One region of the Rhizobium aouanii genome, then DNA from elsewhere that is predicted to be linked to it. Evidence: predicted binding sites of a transcription regulator. Region 1 holds the regulator's gene; each other region holds the start of a gene.

Region 1 (6,521 bases):
TCGAACCAGCGTTCCCGGCCTATAGCACGATCATGTCAGGCTGTTGAACGTCAAGCCTTGGCGACCGCATCGAAGGCAAGCAGCTTTTCGAGAAGCCGCGGCATGTCCTTGAGATAGACCATGTTCGGGCCGTCGGAAGGGGCATTGTCGGGGTCCTGATGGGTTTCGACGAAGACACCGGCGATACCGGTAGCCACCGCTGCGCGCGCCAGGGTTTCCACGAATTCCCGCTGCCCGCCGGAGGATTCGCCCTGCCCGCCCGGCTGCGCCACGGAATGGGTTGCATCGAAAATAACGGGCGCGCCCATCGCCGCCATGATCGGCAGCGAACGCATGTCGGAGACCAGCGTATTGTAGCCGAATGAGGCGCCGCGCTCGCACAGCAGCACGTTCGGATTGCCACTGGCATTGAGCTTCTTCAGAACGTTCTTCATATCCCAGGGAGCGAGGAACTGGCCCTTCTTGACATTGACGACGCGGCCGGTCTTGGCGGCGGCGATGAGAAGGTCGGTCTGGCGGCAGAGGAAGGCCGGAATCTGCAGGACGTCGACGACCCTTGCCACCTCGGCGCATTGCTCGGCGGTATGAACGTCGGTCAGGACGGGAAAACCGAATTCCTTCTTGAGGTCGGCAAAGACCTCCAGACCCTTTTCGATCCCGATACCGCGCTCGGCCGACAGCGAGGTGCGGTTAGCCTTGTCGAAGGAGCTCTTGTAGACGAGGCCGATGTCGAGCTTTGCGCAAAGCTCTTTCAGCATGCCGGCAACCATGAAGGCGTGGTCGCGGCTCTCCATCTGGCACGGCCCCGCAATCAGCGACAGGCGGCCGGTATTGGAAAAGGTGACCTGGCCTTGGCCTTCGCCAATCCTGACCTCGGAATTCGTATCAGTGCTCATCGTGTTTCCTCGAAGGCGAAGAGCGTGCCCTGCCCGGGCGCGGGCTTCACCAGAATGCGATTGTTCTTGCGCGTGTATGTCACCCCGTTAGCAGCCAAATGCGCTTCTGTCACGGCAAGATCGGCGACAGCAAAGAGGATTGCCCGGCCGCGCAGGCCGCGATCTGCGAATGAGCCGGCGATGTCGAAATAGGCCTCCAGCCCTTCTGGCGTCATCAGGCTGATTATCGCATTCGATGCCGCGATAGTGACGCCGAAACCGGTTTTCTCGACTGCCGATTGCGCCACGGCAAGGCTGACGAACGCAGCGAATGCGGCAGCATCAGGTGCGCAAAGCGCGATCTCGACTATGCCGGTGACACCATTGGCATGCGTCTCCAGCGCGGCCCGGTCGGCCGGTAGCGGATTGATGCGCTCGACGGTGAAAAGCAGGAGATCAGGCGCGCGCAGGTCGCCGGCGAAAGCCAGCTTGAAGCCCGCAATCGTCTCGGAACCGTCCGGCATCGTCATCGGCCGGGTGAACTGCAGCATCTCGCCGGCGCTCGATCCGGCGCCGACGAAATCCTGATGATCGATGCCGGCATCCTTGCTGCCGAACGCCAGCCCCGAAAGCCCCTCCTCGCCACAGCGGAAACGGAAGGCCTGGTTGCGGGCAGTGAAGACATTGCCTTGCCGCACCGATGCCTCGCTCTCCTCGACGCTCGCAATCCCGAGCGGCTCCAGATAGGTCTTGTCGGCAAAAAAGACGCAGGCGTTTTCCGTTCCAAAGGGATGGCGCGCATCGGCGGCAACGGTGAAGCCGAGCTTGCCGAGCCTCTCGCGCGCCAGATCGATATTGACGACCGGCAGCACGACATGATCCAGCGGGTGCGGTTTGGCGGAATGCTCGCTCATGATTATCCCTCCCTCAAACGGCAAGAGATGTGCGACGGCGCGCCCCTCAATGCAAGAGATGTGTCCCAATCCGGCGAAAGAAAATAAAAATCTCAACGAGTTGGCACCAAGTTTTACGGAAATTTAGCTACTTGCGGAACACATATGGAACATATAGTGTCTGTTCTGGATTTGTTTCAATCACGAGGTCACAACGTCGATGCTCACGCGCAAACAACAGGAGCTTCTCCTTTTCATTCATGAGCGCATGAAGGAATCCGGCGTTCCGCCATCTTTCGACGAAATGAAAGATGCTCTGGACCTCGCCTCCAAGTCCGGGATTCATCGCTTGATTACAGCGCTCGAGGAGCGAGGCTTCATTCGCCGCCTACCGAACCGCGCCCGCGCGCTCGAGGTCATCAAGCTTCCGGAGGCCTACAGCCCCAGCATTCAGCCCCGGCGCGGATTTTCGCCGAGCGTCATCGAGGGCAGCCTCGGCAAACCGCAGCCGGTCGCCACTCCTGCTCCCGCGAAGCCCGTCGCCGACAACGGCAACTCGGTCTCCGTGCCGGTCATGGGCCGAATCGCTGCCGGTGTGCCGATTTCAGCGATCCAGAACAATACCCACGACATCGTCGTTCCGGCCGACATGCTCGGCTCCGGTGAACATTATGCGCTCGAGGTCAAGGGCGATTCGATGATCGACGCCGGCATCTTCGACGGCGACACCGTGATAATCCGCAACGGCAGCACCGCAAGTCCTGGCGACATCGTCGTTGCTCTGGTCGACGACGAAGAAGCGACACTCAAGCGCTTCCGCCGCAAGGGCGCCTCGATCGCACTGGAGGCCGCCAATCCGGCTTACGAGACCCGGATCTTCGGGCCGGACCGTGTCAAGGTTCAGGGCAAACTTGTCGGTCTCATTCGCCGCTATCACTGACATTGGCCAGGCCCGATTCGGTAAAACTATTGCTGCGCCAGTCATAGGCGCGATGGCGCATCCATGGCCGCGACAATGCATCGAATGCCGTTGCGACCTCGAGGCCAGCGTCCGTGAAGCGCAACTCGATAGAACCGGTTCTGCGCAGCGTTTCACCGGTGAAGAGCGTCGCGCCTGAGCGGCAGCTGTTGAAGCGAAAGCGGACCGACGTCACGACGATATCGGCCGCGTCGCATGCCGGGCCGAGGTAGGCGGCGTTGTCGATGACGGTTACCACCTGACCATTGCCAAGCCTTGATGTGCACCAGGCCTTCTTGACGCAGGAAAAGCGGTTTGCGTCACCGCCCGCTGCGGCCGACCGCATCGCGGTCCTTGCTTCGTTCTGCTGATCGCGGGAAAGCCTGACGCGGCGATCTTCTCCCTGCGTTGGGAGAGCAGGACCATCCAGCATCTTCGGCGGATCATGCCTCGGCAGGACCAGCGCTCTCTGCCACTGATCGAAGATGAAATCCGGCGGTCTTTCACGGTTGGAAGCCATTGCCGCCGCCTCGACGATTGCAACGAGACTGCCATCCTCCGAAATCACCAGATCCGGCGGCCGGGGAACCGGCAGAAGCAACAGGATGAGCGTTGAAACCGCGATGATCGATGTGCCGACATGGCGCAAGCGGGTGCGGAGCAGCGTCAGCAGCAGAAAGCCTGCCACTGCGACAGCGAAATACCAGGCTGGCAAGCGGCCGACGTCGATATTACCATCCCAGCCGGACACCGTCTTTGCCACCGCGATCACCAGATCGAGGCCGAATCCGACGACCTTCCAGGGCAAAACATCCAGACCGAAAGGCATGAGCAGCATCGCCAGCAGGCCGGCCGGCATGACGATGAAGGAGATGATCGGCATTGTCGCGAGGTTTGCCGGCAGGCCGTAGGCGGTCAGGCGATGAAAATGCTCGATCGAAAACAGCGCGGTGGAAAAACCGCCGATCAGCGAGGTCAGGAAGACGCCGCCGAAGAAGCCTGCAATCGTAACGAAAGGCCTGATGATCGGCAGCTTCAGGAAGGCGTTTTCGCGGACGCGCCGGTCCTTCCACAGCTGATAACCCGAGACCAGCGCCAATGTCGCGGCAAAAGACATCTGGAAGCTCGGACCCAAAACCTCGGACGGCGAAATGACGATGATGACGAGTGCGGAGAGAGCGACATTGCGCAGGCTGATCGACGGCCGGTCGAAGAAGACCGCAATCAACATGATGGCCATCATGATGAAAGCGCGCTCGGCAGAGACCGCAAAGCCCGAGATCAGGAAATAGGCGGTGACGGCGATGAGCGCGCCGGCGGCAGCGATCTTCTTCGTCGGGTAGGCCTCAACGATGCCGGGAAAGAGGCTGAGCAGCATCCGGAAGCCGACGAAGAAGATGCCGGCCGATAGCGCCATGTTGAGACCGGAGATGGCGATGATATGAGCCAGACCGGACTGGCGCAGCGCCTCCGTCGTCGCATCCGAAATGGCCCGCCGCTCGTCCGTCACCAGAGCAGCGGCAAAAGCGCCGGTGTCGCCGGGCAGGATTGACCTTATGCGGTCGCCAATGCCGCTGCGCAACCGGTAGAGCCCTTCGAGCAGCGCTTCCGCCGTCGATCTTGCAGCCTGGGGAGCTGCCTGCGCATCGACCTTCGTCGGTGCACCGTAGAAGAAACCGTTGGCGCCGATGCCATCGAAATAGGCACTGAAGGAGAAGTCGTTGAGCTCGGGAAGAGCTGGGCCCGCCGGCGGCGTCAGCCGCGCCCTGCCGGTGATGAGATCGCCGATCTCGAAGGCCGCGTCCGCGCCGCGGGCGATCGCGGTGATACGTTCCGGCCGCCGCTTCACCTGTGGCGCCTCAGTGCCGGTGACGGCAAGAATGTAGCGCCACCGCCCGCGACCGTCGCCTTCGCGCCGCTCGACGCGGCCGGTCACCGTCGTCGTCACGGCGGAATCGAGGATCACTGTGGAAGCCCGCCGGCTCTCGAACTGCGCCGTGACCATGCCGCAGGCCACGAGCGAAAGCGCAAGCAGCGTTGCCCGCACCGCGGCCCGGCGGCTGGCAATGAGAACCGCCACGGTCAGCGCCAACAGGCAGAGCAGCGATGCAATGAGAGGAAAATCCGATGCCGCGAGAAACCAGACGGCTGACCCGGCGCCGAGGAAGACCGGCGAGAACAGCAGCAGGCGGCCATGGTCCGCCTCCTCGCCCAGCATGCGCATGCCGGCACGCAGCAAGTGAGAGGCTGCGGCCGGCAGCCGGTGGCGCATTGGTGTCGCCGACTGCGTCCTTGTCGATCGCGTCACCACGACAGGTGGTGAAAAACTGTTGGAGTCGGCGAGGCCTTCGCCTGCTTCCGGCCGCAATTCGACTGTCGTCAACTCCTGCATGAACCGCCCAAGCCCGGCTGTGAAGGCGGCCAGAATGCAACCTCCAATCAAATCCGGCAAGGATAATCGATTGAAATATGAGGGAAAATCGCGAGCCCCAAAAGAGCAGTCGAATCATCGGCTTCCGATATGCGTGCGGCTCATCGCTGCAGTGCCTAAAAGATAATACCGCAATGCACAAAATGCCGTCACGGTAACTTGGCATTAGCCTCGCGATCATATAGCTATCGGTGAGGACGCTTAACCCCTATGGCGCTTTTATGGCGCCACCGCCATTTCGGAGGATCAGCATGACGGATCAAAGCGCTACAATAAAAATTGGTGACAAGTCTGTCGACCTTGCTGTCAAAAGCGGCACGATCGGCCCGAGCGTCATCGATATCGGTGCCCTCTACAAGAACACCGCTTCCTTCACCTACGATCCGGGTTTTACCTCGACTGCATCCTGTGAATCGAAAATCACCTACATCGACGGCGACGAAGGTGTCCTGCTGCATCGCGGCTATCCGATCGAGCAGCTCGCCGAGCACGGCGACTTCCTCGAAGTCTGCTACCTCCTGCTTTACGGCGAACTGCCGACCACCGTGCAGAAGAAGGATTTCGATTACCGCGTCACGCACCACACCATGGTGCACGAGCAGATGAGCCGCTTCTTCACCGGCTTCCGCCGCGATGCGCATCCGATGGCCGTCATGTGCGGCTGCGTCGGCGCGCTGTCGGCCTTCTATCACGACTCGACCGACATCACCGATCCGCACCAGCGAATGGTCGCCAGCCTGCGCATGATCGCCAAGATGCCGACGCTTGCCGCCATGGCCTACAAGTACCATATCGGCCAGCCCTTCGTTTATCCGAAGAACGACCTCGACTATGCCTCGAACTTCCTGCGCATGTGCTTTGCCGTGCCTTGCGAGGAATATGTGGTCAATCCAGTGCTTGCCCGCGCCATGGACCGCATCTTCATCCTGCATGCCGATCACGAGCAGAACGCCTCGACCTCGACCGTCCGTCTCGCCGGTTCGTCGGGTGCCAACCCGTTCGCCTGCATCGCCGCCGGCATTGCCTGCCTCTGGGGGCCCGCGCATGGCGGCGCCAACGAAGCAGCGCTCAACATGCTGAACGAAATCGGCACGGTCGACCGCATTCCGGAATATGTCGCCCGCGCCAAGGACAAGAACGATCCGTTCCGCCTGATGGGCTTCGGTCACCGCGTCTACAAGAACTACGATCCGCGCGCCAAGATCATGCAGAAGACGACGCATGAAGTGCTTGGCGAACTCGGCATCAAGGACGATCCGTTGCTCGAAGTGGCGATGGAGCTGGAGCGCATCGCGCTTACCGACGAATATTTCATCGAGAAGAAGCTCTATCCGAACATCGACTTCTATTCCGGCATCACACTG
Region 2 (6,521 bases), on a different contig from region 1:
CCTTGATGTCGAGACCCGCCGCCTTGGCATCCCGCTCGGAGAGATTATCCTCCGACCAGCCCCAAACGAGGCTGCTGATCGCCGACTGGACATCCTCCGAAAGCCCGAAGGCCTTGGCGACCTCGCGGCCGGCCGAACGGGTGCGGTAGGTGGTCACCCCCGCCGTCAGTCCCGCATGTTCTCTTTTGTAGTTTTTGTAAATAAACTGGATGACCTCTTCACGTCGGTCATGCTCGAAATCGACATCGATATCCGGCGGTTCGTCGCGGTCCATGGAAATGAAACGATCGAAGAGCAGTGTGCTCTTTTCGGGATCGACTTCCGTTATCTCCAGGCAATAGCAGATGACCGAGTTTGCCGCCGATCCGCGGCCCTGACACAAGACCTTAAGTGTATAGCGGGCGTGCTGGATGATCCTGTGAACCGTTAGGAAATAGGAGGCGTAATTCTTATCACCGATAAGCTTCAGTTCGTAATCGATCTGCTTTGCAACTTTCTCTGGAATGCCATCAGGATAACGTTTTGTCGCTCCTGCTCTCGTCAGCCTTTCGAGAGTTTCCTGCGGTGTTTCGCCGGGATCGTTTTCAGGCGGGTAATTGTGCTCCAGTTCCTTCAGCGAAAAGCTCAGCCTGTCGAAAAAAACCCGCGTGTTCTCGACCGCACCAGGATAGTCCCGGAAGATCCGGACCATTTCACGTGAATCCTTGAGGTAGCGCTCGGCATTCGGCGCCAGCAGGAATCCGGCTTGCGCTATCTGCACGTGCTCCCGGATCGCGATCACGACATCCGAAAGCGGCCGGCGTTCGGGATGATGGTAAAGCGGCTGGTTGGTGGCAATCAGCGGCACACGGTTTTGGGCAGCAAGCATGGCAAGCACCGCAAAGACCTGCCTGTCGCGGCCGTCATAGGCTGGCGCCAGCGCCATAAAAAAAGCCTTGCGGAAGCGTCTGCGAAACCGTTCCAGATAATCTTCCAGCGACGACTGACCCGTCTGATGATCGACAAGGGTGCGATCGGGAACGAAGGCAAGCATCATCTCGTCTCCCCATTCCAATAACTCTGCTTCCGTCAGAATGCAGCTTCCCTTGACCGCTTCCTCCTTCAGATTGCCGGCGCTGAGAAGGCGGCAGAGGTTTGCCCAGCCTCGCCGGTTTTGCGGATAGGCAAGGATATCAGGCGTTCCGTCGGAAAAGACGAGACGGGCGCCCGGCTGAACCCGGATAGGATCGAGGATGACCTCCGTTTTTCCTTGCTTCTTCGCCTCGGCTAAAATCGCATCCTTGTTCTTGTATCTCTCCTCAAGCTGCTCCGCCTGCGCATGTGCCCGCACCACGCCAGCAACCGAATTCCGGTCCGCTATGCCGAGGCCGCCGAGCTTCAGATAAGCGGCCTGTACGACCATCTCTTCCGGGCCGGAGGCGCCTTCAAGAAACGAGAAATTCGTCCTTGTGCCGATCTCGAAGAATGCGCGCGTGGTTGTCATGCGAACACGCCATGCATGAACCAGCGAGGATCAAGCTCCTGACCATAAAAGCCCCGCCGATAGATCCAGAAGCGATGTCCGGTCTCATCCTCGATGCGGAAATAGTCACGCGCCTCGGTATCATCCCCATCGATCCACCACTCCATGGCAATCCGTTCCGGCCCTTCGCTTCTTGCCACCTGATGCTGCATCCGCCGCCAGCGGAAGATCTGCGGCGGACCATCGGGCACTTCGGCAAGTATGGTCTCGACCGGCTCCGGCGTTGCAAAGAGCCGCAGCGGGCGCTCTTCGCGGAAAGGAAGCTGGATGTCCTGCGCTGCCTTCCGCCTGGGAAGGCTCTCCATCACAGGAACCGCGATGACAGCGCGTTCCGGAACATGGCTCTCGCGGAGCTGGAAGCTTTGCAGGCAATCCGCACCAAGTCGGGCCGAGACCCGGTCGACGAAGGCCGAAAGCGAGATCTCTCCCTGCCGGTCGCCCTCGAAATCACCCTGCGCCTCGTTGAAGGGATCGTGCCGCAACACATTCAACCGCAGGATTTCGAAGCCATAGCCGGCATCGAGATCGTCATAGACCGCCTGCAATCGCTCGGAAAAAAGTCCGGCGATGAACTTTGGTTCGCGAAGCGGCTGCGAAGCGCCGACGGAGATACGAAAGACCCTGCCGTCGACGCGGAACAGGACCAGTTCGAACACCCGCCCGCCAGCCCCCCGCGCCTCCAGCGACGGCTGCAGCGATAAGGCGACCTGTCTGGTGACGGCAAGGATCTGCTCTTCCGTCCCGATGGGCTCGATCAGCCGGCTTTCGGCCGAGAGGCTGGCAACAGGACGCCGGGGCGAGACCGGCTCCTCTTCACGTCCCAGCGCCTGGTCGAGACGCAGAAGCAGCTCCGGGCCGAACCGGCGGGTCAGCGGCGCTCGCGGTGCGTCGATGACGTCGCCGATATATTTCAGACCGAGCTTCTTCAGGGCATCGACGGTTTGTCCTTCCAGCCGCAAGGCTGCAACCGGCAAGGACATCAGCACATGTTCCGTCTCTTCGTCCTCGATCACGCCGCTTTGCCCGAAGCGGGACGCGGCCCAGGAAAGACCAGGAGACGATGAGATCGCGCCGCGGGCATCGAACCCCATATGAAAAAGCCGCGACAGCACATCCTTGAGAAGCGCCTTTTCACCGCCGAAAAGATGGGCGCAGCCGCTAATGTCGAGAAACAGGCCGTCCTTGCCGTCGAACGCCACCAGCGGCGTATAACGGTCGCACCAGTCGGCAATTGCCTCCAGCAACCGGCGGTCGGCTGCCGGATCCTCTTCCGCGACCTCGAGCAGCGGGTACATGGCGCGCGCTTCGGCAACGCCCAACTCCTTCTTCAGCCCCAGCCTCTCGGCCAACTCGTCCAGTGCCGTCAACCGCATGGCATTGTTGAGCTTGCCGGAACAGACGATAGGCGGCGTCTCAGGACGCCCTTTCGAACGCCAGGAGAGCCCCCATCGCCTGCGGGCGATGCGGTCCGTTGGCAGATGCGGGAAGCTGAGCGCCAGAATGCGCTGACTGTTCGGCTGGAGGACGAACGAGGTTTGGTTCGGCGACAGGGAGAAATTCGCGTTCATGGGGATTCCACTCCAGAAGAAAGGACAGCGGGGCCGGATTGCGGCTCTTCTCCAGCGTCAGACGGAAAATTGGATTGCCGATGCTGCCGGAAAGTTTCGATCCATCCGGCAACGGCCGCAGAGCGGACGGGGCCGGTTCGACATGCAGACGCAAGGCCGCACTGCTTGCCTCCTCCGCCCCGGCCTGACGGACAAGAAAGAGCGGACGGCGGGCAGCATGCGCCCTGAGACTAAGCCGGCGGCTTTCGGTCAGGCCGAAATGGGCAGGATTGCCCCGCACTTCGAAGATGATGGCCGAGAAGGCAGCGCTTTCCACCGCCATCTCCGCCAGCCAGAGCGCCTCGTCCAGCTTGCGCGGCGCCGCATGGAGAAACCGCTCCGGGCTCAGCCCGAAATCCCGAAGCCCGGGGGCATAGGGACGGCCTGCCTCCAGCGTGCCGACGGCATCGCCGATCCAGAGCAACGGCAGAAGGCGGCCGGCATCCGCTTCCTGTTTTTGCAGCCGCGCGGCAACAGCCATCGCCAGCCCGCTTGCAGCACCGGCATCGCGAGACAGAGCGGAACGGAATTCGGTGATCGCATCGAGCGGCAGGCCCCCTTCAAGCGCCCCGTCGAGAAACTCCACCCCAAACGGCAGGGGCGGCAGCGTGCGCTCCTGGCGGGCCTTACGTCCTTCCGCCAGGGCTTCCCGTTCCGCTGCGGCAAGCGCCGGCGCGGGCCGTCCCTCCAGTCTGGCGATGGTTTCGCGGAGCGCAAAAAGCCGCTCGCGCGCCAGGGCGTGCTGCGCCATGGCGTTCTCCGATCCGTCTTGTTCCTGTTATGTTCTTATAGATTCCAGAGAGCTAATGAAGAGTCAACGGCCATTTTCTATGAAAATATTCCTGCCTTTGATTCCGCACTCGAAAATCGGCGATAAAGGTTCTATATGGGCCCGCAAAGGAAGGAATATTCATGGCCCGCATAGACCAGAGCGATGATTGGCGGGATCGCCATGCGCCGACGATCAGCGCCTTCGAGTCGCTGGCGATGGAGGCCTATAGTCATCTGCCGGATGAATTCCGCCAGCTGACGACCAACCTCACGATCGAGATTGAGGATTTCCCCGATGACGACGTTTTCGAGGACATGGCGCTGGAAACCCCTTTCGATCTGCTCGGCCTTTTCGAGGGCAGGGGCATTTCCGAACGTTTCACGGTGGAAACCGGCGAGATGCCGAACCGCATCCGCCTCTACCGCCGTCCCATTCTCGACTACTGGGCTGAGAACGACGAGACGCTCGGCGATATCATCACCCACGTCCTGATCCACGAGATCGGCCACCATTTCGGGCTGAGCGACGATGACATGGAGCGGATCGAGGCAAGCGCCGAGGAAGCCGCCGAGCGCTAGAGCGCCACGCGTCCAAAGGACGCGCTAAGGACGCTCTATCACTTTCAATCACGCATAATCCTTTCCGAAAATCGATTACAATTTTCGGGGTTATGCGCTGAACCTCACTGCTCGGAGAGTTTCATCTCGGGATCGTAATCCTTGCCTTCGACATGCTTGACGACGGCCTGGCCGCACTGCATCGCACCGGTTGCGGCATTGAAGGCATAGGTCGGCGAGCCCTCCAGCGACCAGCCCTTGTTGAGGGCGGCGGTGACCTTGTGGCAGAAGGAAGCATCGTCGGGACCGGTCAGGAAGCGGTAGAGTTTCATCACATCGTCTTTCGTGCTGCAGCCTGGCGGGCTGCGATCAGGCGCGCTTTATGGACCAGACTTTCCGCCTGGACAAGATGCAGCCGCTCGACCATCCGCCCGCCTGCATTGATGACGTTGAGCCCATCGGAAGCGGGGTCGGCAAAGGCTGATATGATCGCCTCCGCTTCCGCAATCGCTGCCGGATCCGGGCCGAAATGCCGGTTGGCAGGCTCGATCTGCGCCGGATGGATCAGCATCTTGCCGGCAAAGCCCATGGCCCGACCTTGCAGACATTCGGCATCGAAACCCTGTTCGTCCCTGAAATCGTTGAAGACGCTGTCGATCGCATCGAGCCCATAGGCGCTGACCGCAAGGACGACCTGCATCAGCCACGGCACGAGATAGCTCCGCCCCGGCTGCGGCAGCACGCCGGTTTCCTTGCGCAGGTCGTTCAGCCCGACGACGAGACAATCGAGCCGGGAGCCTGGCGTACGCCCGGCTTCGGCGATAACAGCCGCATTCAGGATGCCGCGCGGTGTCTCGATCATCGCCCAGATGCGCAGATCATCAGGTGCATCGGCCTCGGAGAGAAGGTCACTGAGCGCCATGACATCCTGCGGTTCGTCGACCTTCGGCAGCAGCACGGCATCGGGACCAAGCGCCGTCACCAGCTCCATGTCCACCAGGCCGAAATCAGTGGACAGACTGTTGATGCGGATAATCCGCTCCTTGCCTTGGAGCGGCCGAGCCGAAAAGAAATTCCTCAGATTTTCCCGCGCTTCCGCCTTCTTTTCCGGCGCCACGGAATCCTCAAGATCGAAGATCACCGCATCGCAATCGACCGCATGGGTTTTTTCGAGGGCGCGGGGATTGATGGCAGGCACGCTCAGCACCGAACGGCGCAGGCGGATGGAGCGGGTCGCGGGGTTTCGGCTCATGCCGAATTAGTGCCAAGCTTTGAAAGCCGAAGCAAGCAGCCCGCCCCCAGACATCGAGCAGAACAACAAAAAGCCATGCTTGCCTTGCAGAGAGGAAGGAGAAGGACCACATTCCTTTCCGAAGAAAGGTCTCTAACCATGCAGAACATTCGCTCCATCTTCCTCATGCTTGCCGGCGCCACCGTTTTCGTGGCCATGCTGCTTCTCACCTTCTCGGTGACGCTCGCCGTCGGCGGCATCCTGACCGTGCTCATGGTCGGACGCGCGCTTTCGATGAAGATGAAGCCCGCTCCGGTCCGCGCCAAGGCAAACAATGGTAAGCGCGAGATGCGCGTGTGGAACGACGGCCGCGGCACGATCATCGATCTCTGATCACCTTTTCGCTGAAAATTTGGTTCGCTGAAAAATTTCGGCCGACCCTGTCGGATCACGCTTCCATGCTACGTCCTTGAAGCAGCCAGGCATTCAGCCGGCGCTCAAAAACGAATGGAGGACAAGCATGGATACGACGACAGAGAGCAACCCGACCAAGATGCCACCGGTCAAGAACGGCCTGCTGCCCTATCTGACGGTCGACGGCGCGGTGAAAGCTGCGGAATTCTACAAGAAGGCTTTCGGCGCCGAAGAGGCATATCTCGTGCCGGTCGACGAGAGCGGCAGAACGATGCATGTGCATCTCTACATCAACGGCAGCTCCCTCATGCTGTCGGACGTCTATCCCGAATACGGCGATCCCTTCAAAGGCCATGAAGGCTTCGCCATTCAGCTGATCATCGACGATATCGATTTCTGGTGGGATCGCGCGGTTGCT
Region 3 (6,521 bases), on a different contig from region 1:
CCCGGTCATTTAATTCCGCAGAGTATCGGGGCGCTTCGGCGCCCCATTCTTTACGTCGCAATGTCAGCAACGGCGGCAACGCGGCAGCGCCAACGACTGGAAGTTCTTTGAGCAATGGGTCCCGTATCTGCTTGAGTAGGGACTTAACTGACTACCAAATGGCTGCCTGCATCGACTTTCGTGAGGTGGGGCCACGAGGGGAAAGCCAGGTCCCTTATATCTGATCCGGCCTTACGAATTTTTCTGCAGATATTTGGGACAAGCGAACTTCCGGCTCGACGGGAAGGTCGCCCACAAACGATATATATGCCTCGACGAAGTCTTCACTCGCAATTTTCGCCAGTTCGGCAATAAGGAGATCACCGAACTCTCCATCAGCACGGTTGGGATCGCGCTCGGTGATGAATGCATACATGCCGATACCATCGCACAGGCTCTTCTCTATCGAGTCCTTTTGACGGTCGAACGCAAAAAGCACCTGCGCGGCGACTGCTCTCACGAACCAAGGGTGGTGTTCTTTGGCCTCTAAGTGCCACCTATCAATTGTAGCTGGACTTGCGCCGCACTGCTTGCTGACACTCTCTTTCGTGTCACCAAGGCGGTAACAGAGAAGATTGATAAGTTTGCTTGAATCGGGCCAGCGGTGTTTGAAGTGCATCGAGAAGTTCGAGTTACATTCCCTACAACGATACCTTTGGGTAGCGCGAACGATGCCGTTCTTTACGCAATCCTGGCTGCCGCATTTGGGGCAAGGGAGGCGTTCGTCGTGTTCAAGCAGTTCCAAATTAGTCATCAACTGACCTCGAACCACCAGCCTCGGGAGCCTTGGAGCGCCACTTCCGCAGTTCTCGTAGAAGGGCGGTAGTCGCAGCTAAAAACCCCGATATCGCCACAAGAATTGTTGTGAAAGAGCCAATATCCAATCATCACTCCATCGATAGGTTGATGGGAATAAAATAAACTGTTCGGATCCATTCAACCAGCAGCAGATCAGGCAGTATTTTTTAGATAGATACTCTGGCGGGTACCTGTACGTGCCTTTTCGTCAAGCCGCAATTTAGGTTGGCGTCACCTTTTTTGTCACTTCGGTTGCTCGAAAGAAACCATACGCAGATGTTCAACGCGACGTTGATGGAATACCGAAGGGGTCGCGTCCGTAGAATGTGCCACGATCACGGTTGGATCGAGTTCCGCTTCCGGTTAACCCGATCTTGCCGGACGGGCATGGCAATGAGGGATCATCCTCCCAAAGCGGAGTTGAGACCGGCTGCAACCATGCACGTCAGCCTAGCAGCGCGGCGATCATCCGTTGTGACCCAGACGGATCCTCGAGCACAGGGGTTAGATCGCTCACCTGGTCCAGGGCGCCGACGACTGGAAGGTCTTTGACCAAGAGGTCCCGTATCCCCTTGACGGTTGCCTCGATCAGGTCGTCGGCATTGATCGTCGTGAAGGGGCGTTCGAAATAGGGACCAATGACCGGCTCGACCTTGCCGCCGATGCCGTCCGCCAGTTGACGACGTGCCAGTGCAAGGTAGGCCGAAGCGAGTGCCTCTCCGCGCTGCTGCCATCTTTCGGCCAGCAAGACCCGCTGCAACAGCGGTGACAGGGTTTCGGCAAGCGGCAGTTTTCCGAACGCACTGCCAAACCACTTCGCGTATGGCGCATAGCGGCGGTCGAGGAGGAAACCCATCCGCATGATGTCACGCACGAGCCGGCTCGCAACCACGCGGGACCCCAGATCGTCGCCAACCTGTCCTGCTCGGCCGACAAAGGCCTGCTCCTCGGCAATACGCCGCCACTGACAGGCGATTTTGTAAAGCCACACGTGGTCAGGGAAATAGGCCAGTGCCGTTCGGGCGCGTGTCAGCCGTTTGTCGTCATCGTGGAAAACGGCCCCTCCCGTGAAGGCGAGGAGCCGTTGTTCGGCGAAGCCCAGCCACTGCAAGGGAGAAAGGTTATCGGCGGACCGAACGGCCAGAAGCCGTTCCAGCGTAGACTCAAGGGTGTGGAATTCGAGGCCGTGCTCAATCGCGCCTGCCGCCTCCGGGCCATTTGCAGGAGGATGCGGGCGGCTCCGCCACCCAATAGGTTCACCAAGATAGCTGGTGGGTGCCACCTGCGTGAACTCAACGACCAACCGTCGGGCATAGTCGCTGAATCTATCTGTGCTCAAGAAGATGTGGACCCGAGGCCCCCAGTTGTGATCCCTGGAAACCTCGTCGTCTAAACCAAGCAGCTCCGATCCAAATCCAATCAACGCCGCTGAATGTGGGAGTTCCGGCGCGACACTGGTCATCCAGGGCCTGACAATGTCCGCGTAGAAGCGACGCGACAACTCAATCCCTTGCATGACCTCTCCTCCGTTCAGGCCGCACATGATCCTTTGCGGACACTGCGAAGTCCAGCATCAAGATCGACGGGCACAAGGATGACTCGTTGTCCATCTTCGCAGGATATCGGGCCGCTTCAGCGCCCCTTTTCTTACGCCGCCGCCGTCAACCTCTCACCCGCGATCCTGTAGGAGATCGCTTCGGCGAGATGGATGCGGCCGACCGTGGGCTTGCCGTCGAGATCGGCCAGCGTGCGGGCGACCTTCAGGACGCGGTGGTAACCGCGGGCGGAGAATTTCATCTTCTCGGCGGCGTCGCGCAGCAGCTGCAGGCCGCTGGCATCGGGCTCGGCCAGTTTCTCGATCATCGCGGTGGAGCAGCGGGCATTGGTGCCGATGCCCCTTGCGCCGGCGCTTTCGAAGCGCTCCTGCTGGATCTCGCGGGCGCGGGCGACACGGCGGGCGACGTCGGCGCTGGTTTCAGCCGCCGTGGGCCGGATGAGATCGGCGGCGGAGACGGCAGGGACGTCGATGCGGATGTCGATGCGGTCCATCAGCGGACCGGAGATGCGGGCCTGGTAATCGCTCATGCAGCGCGGGCCGCGGGCGCAGGTATGGCCCGGCTCGCCGGCCATGCCGCAGCGGCAAGGGTTCATCGCCGCGATCAGCTGGAATTTTGCCGGATAGGAGACGCGGTGATTGGCGCGCGCAATGACGCATTCGCCGCCTTCGAGCGGCTGGCGCAGCGCATCGAGCGCCTGCGGCGTGAACTCGGGAAACTCGTCGAGGAAGAGCACGCCGTGATGGGCAAGCGAGGCTTCGCCGGGACGAGCGCGCAGGCCGCCGCCGACGAGGGCCGCCATGGTGGCGGAATGATGCGGGGTGCGGAAGGGCCGGCGATCGGAAAGCTTACCGCCGGAGAGTTGGCCGGCGATGGAATGGACCATCGACACCTCCAGCAGCTCGGCGGCCGAAAGCGGCGGCAGGATCGACGGCAGCCTGGCCGCCAGCATCGACTTGCCGGAACCCGGAGGACCGACCATCAAGAGGTTATGGCCGCCGGCGGCCGCCACTTCGAGCGCGCGCTTGGCGCTTTCCTGGCCCTTGATCTCGGCAAGGTCCGGCAGGTTTGCGGCATTGGCGCGGATCGACGCTTCCGGCCGGGATAGGACCTGCGTGCCGCGGAAGTGATTGGCAAGGGCAATCAGGCTGCGGGGTGCGAGAATGTCGACCTCGGCGCCCGCCCAGGCGGCTTCGGCGCCGCTTTCGGCCGGGCAGATCAGCCCCTTGCCGAGCGCATTGGCGCCGATCGCAGCCGGCAGCGCGCCTGATATGGCGGCGATCGTTCCGTCGAGATTGAGTTCGCCGACGACGACAAAATCCGACAGTGCATCGGCGGGAATGGCGCCGAGGGCGGCCATCAGGGCAAGCGCGATCGGCAGATCGAAATGCGAGCCTTCCTTCGGCAGATCGGCCGGCGCCAGATTGACCGTCACGCGCTTGGCCGGCAGCGCCAGGCCGGAGGCGTGGAGGGCCGCCTGCACGCGCTCGCGGCTTTCGGCAACCGCCTTGTCGGGCAGACCGACGATCTGCATGCCGACCTTTCCGGGAGCGACCATGACCTGGACCTCGACCGGCACACCTTCGATACCCTGAAATGCCACCGTACTGACACGCGCGACCATATGCCCATCCTTGTCCCGCAAACTCTTATACCGCCCCCGGCCGTTCAGGGCCAGCGGTTGCAATCTGGCATGGAAGCCTGAATAAAACAAGAACAATCACAGAACATAGTCAGGCATCCGCTGTGACCCTGGTTGTGCTCGGTCGCGGGACCAGAACGGTCATTGGCGGCAGGTTCAGCCGCGCTTGCGCTCGATCGCATCCCAGAGCAGGCTGGCGATATCGGCGCCGCCGAATTTCTTCACCTCGCGGATGCCGGTGGGCGATGTGACGTTGATCTCGGTCATGTAATCGCCGATCACATCGATGCCGACGAGCAGGAAGCCGCGCTCCCTCAGCGCCGGGCCGATGCGGGCGCAGATTTCCTGTTCGCGCGACGTCAGTTCGGTCGCCTCGGCGCGGCCGCCGACATGCATGTTGGAGCGGCTGTCGTGTTCAGCCGGAACCCGGTTGATGGCGCCGGCGAATTCGCCGTCGACGAGGATGATGCGTTTATCGCCCTTGCGCACGTCGGGCAGATATTGCTGGGCGATGAAGGGCTCGCGGAAAAGCTGGCCGAACATTTCCAGCAGCGAGGAGAGGTTGCGGTCGTCGCGGGTCGAATGGAAGACGCCGGCGCCGCCATTGCCGTAGAGCGGCTTCAGGATGATGTCGCCCATCTCGTCGCGGAAGCGGCGGATCTCGGCGGCATCCTTGGTGATCAGCGTCTTCGGCATCAGGTCGGAGAATTCGGTGACGAAGATTTTTTCCGGCGAGTTGCGCACCCAGGCCGGATCGTTGACGACGAGCGTCTTCGGGTGGATGCGCTCGAGCAGATGCGTCGAGGTGATATAGGCCATGTCGAAGGGCGGATCCTGGCGCAGCAGCACGACATCCATGGTCGAGAGATCGACGCGCTCGGGCGCGCCAAGTTCAAAGTGATCGCCCTTTACGTCGCGCAGCACCATCGGCTCGACGCTGGCATAAAGCTTGCCGTCGCGAAAGCTCAAGCGGTCGGGGGTATAATGGAAGAGCTTGTAGCCGCGCACTTGGGCTTCCAGGCTCATGGCGAAGGTGGAATCGCCTGCGATATTGATGCCGGCGACATGGTCCATCTGGACCGCTACATTGGTGATCTTGGCCATTTCCATCCCTCGCTGAATGCCGGACAGATGTAGGTCGGCCAGATATCAAACGCAACGGTCAATCAGGGGCTTCCAGCGGGTGCCTGCGGCGAAAATCAGGCGGCGATGCCCTGGTTGCCGTTGTTGCGCAGCATGTTGCGGAGACGGTAGGCGATCGCCAAGGGCTTCGGGAAGGGCTTGCGCAGGAAGGCGACCTTGCGGACGTAATTGTCGACCCGCCAGCTTGCCCAGGTTCCACCGGCGAAAAAGGCGACGTCGCCGGCGCAGAGCGTTCGTTCGGTGCCGTCCTCGGCGGTGATATGGACCTCGCCTTCGAGGATCATCACCGTCTCGTCCCAGCCGAAATACCAGCGGAATTCGCCCGCCGTGCAATCCCAGATCGCCGTCAGCGAGGCCTCGTCATGGCCGCGCGAATGTTCGGCGGTGCGGGCCTGCGGATTGCCGCTGACGATCCAGTCCGGATTGATCGGCGTGGATTTCAGCGGCAGCAGATCGCTCGCATGCGCGACGAAGGACTTTCCGGACGGCTTCGCCACCGCATACGGCACCGAGCGCGCGGCCATGGCGACCGCACTTGCAAACATCAGCTTCCAGGCCATGAAACAACCCCCAATTGTTATCCCTACCGAGTCGATAGCAGAGAGTCGTAAGGACCTGGTTCAAGCGGGGACTAAAAGTTTAACGATCCGGAAATCCGATGGGTCGAAAGGAGGTCAGAAGGCATCAATAAAGTGCCGCGGCAGCCGGCCCGGCATGATCGCCACGATATCATAGCGCTGGGAAAGGCGGGCCTGATCCGCCTGGCGGGCGAGCCAGAGATCGCTTGCTGCCCGTATGCGCTTCTGCGCGGCGACAGAGACGGCATCGACAGCCGCGGCCTCGCCATGGCGGGCCTTGACCTCGACGAAGACGGCGAGATCGCCCTTGCGGGCGATGATGTCGATCTCGCCGAGCCGGGTGCGGTGGCGCAGCGCCAGGATGCGGTAACCCTTCAGCATCAGGAAGGCGGCCGCGACATATTCCGACATGCGGCCCCGGCGCAGCGCCTTCCTTCTGATCGCGGTGAGATCGCTATCGCCCATCGGCGTTCTTGATCTCCAGCAGCCGCTGGTAGAGCACCTTGCGCGGCAGGCCGGTGAGGCGGGCGGCCTCGGTCGCAGCACCGGCCGTCGGCATGGTCTTCGACAGGTCGGCCAGCATGGCTTCGACATCGGCCTCATCGGTCTCGACCGGCTCCGGCGGACCGATGACGAGGACGATCTCGCCCTTGACGTTTTCCACCTGCTGATAATGCGCGGCAAGGTCGGCAAGCGTGCCGCGGCGGAACTCCTCATAGGTCTTGGTCAGCTCGCGGCAGACGGAGGCGGGCCGAGTGGGCCCGA

The links. The regulator LexA, encoded in region 1, represses DNA repair genes until DNA is damaged. The targets are predictions, from matches to a motif close to TGTTCNNNNTGTGTTCNG.
Region 2: V8P77_RS27685 (ImuA family protein) is a predicted target of LexA. The motif match lies at 3,900-3,917, and genes of this name have one in related genera.
Region 3: V8P77_RS04700 (YifB family Mg chelatase-like AAA ATPase) is a predicted target of LexA. The motif match lies at 4,106-4,123, and genes of this name have one in related genera.

Annotation. Positions count from the first base shown of each region.
Region 1 is NZ_JBAMYD010000003.1:230,630-237,150, reverse strand. Features, by position in the region: gene kdsA (3-deoxy-8-phosphooctulonate synthase) at 51-896, opposite strand; gene V8P77_RS06985 (VOC family protein) at 893-1,789, opposite strand; gene lexA (transcriptional repressor LexA) at 1,989-2,708, shown strand; gene V8P77_RS06975 (ComEC/Rec2 family competence protein) at 2,689-5,118, opposite strand; gene gltA (citrate synthase) at 5,409-6,521, shown strand, end outside.
Region 2 is NZ_JBAMYD010000018.1:112,023-118,543, reverse strand. Features, by position in the region: gene V8P77_RS27695 (error-prone DNA polymerase) at 1-1,483, opposite strand, end outside; gene V8P77_RS27690 (Y-family DNA polymerase) at 1,480-2,925, opposite strand; gene V8P77_RS27685 (ImuA family protein) at 2,936-3,880, opposite strand; gene V8P77_RS27680 (metallopeptidase family protein) at 4,042-4,479, shown strand; gene V8P77_RS27675 (DUF1737 domain-containing protein) at 4,584-4,790, opposite strand; gene V8P77_RS27670 (HpcH/HpaI aldolase/citrate lyase family protein) at 4,790-5,710, opposite strand; gene V8P77_RS27665 (hypothetical protein) at 5,849-6,082, shown strand; gene V8P77_RS27660 (VOC family protein) at 6,210-6,521, shown strand, end outside.
Region 3 is NZ_JBAMYD010000002.1:273,903-280,423, reverse strand. Features, by position in the region: gene V8P77_RS04710 (transposase-like zinc-binding domain-containing protein) at 215-793, opposite strand; gene V8P77_RS04705 (DUF4037 domain-containing protein) at 1,283-2,353, opposite strand; gene V8P77_RS04700 (YifB family Mg chelatase-like AAA ATPase) at 2,485-4,017, opposite strand; gene gshB (glutathione synthase) at 4,192-5,139, opposite strand; gene V8P77_RS04690 (cupin domain-containing protein) at 5,235-5,738, opposite strand; gene V8P77_RS04685 (YraN family protein) at 5,853-6,221, opposite strand; gene rsmI (16S rRNA (cytidine(1402)-2'-O)-methyltransferase) at 6,211-6,521, opposite strand, start outside.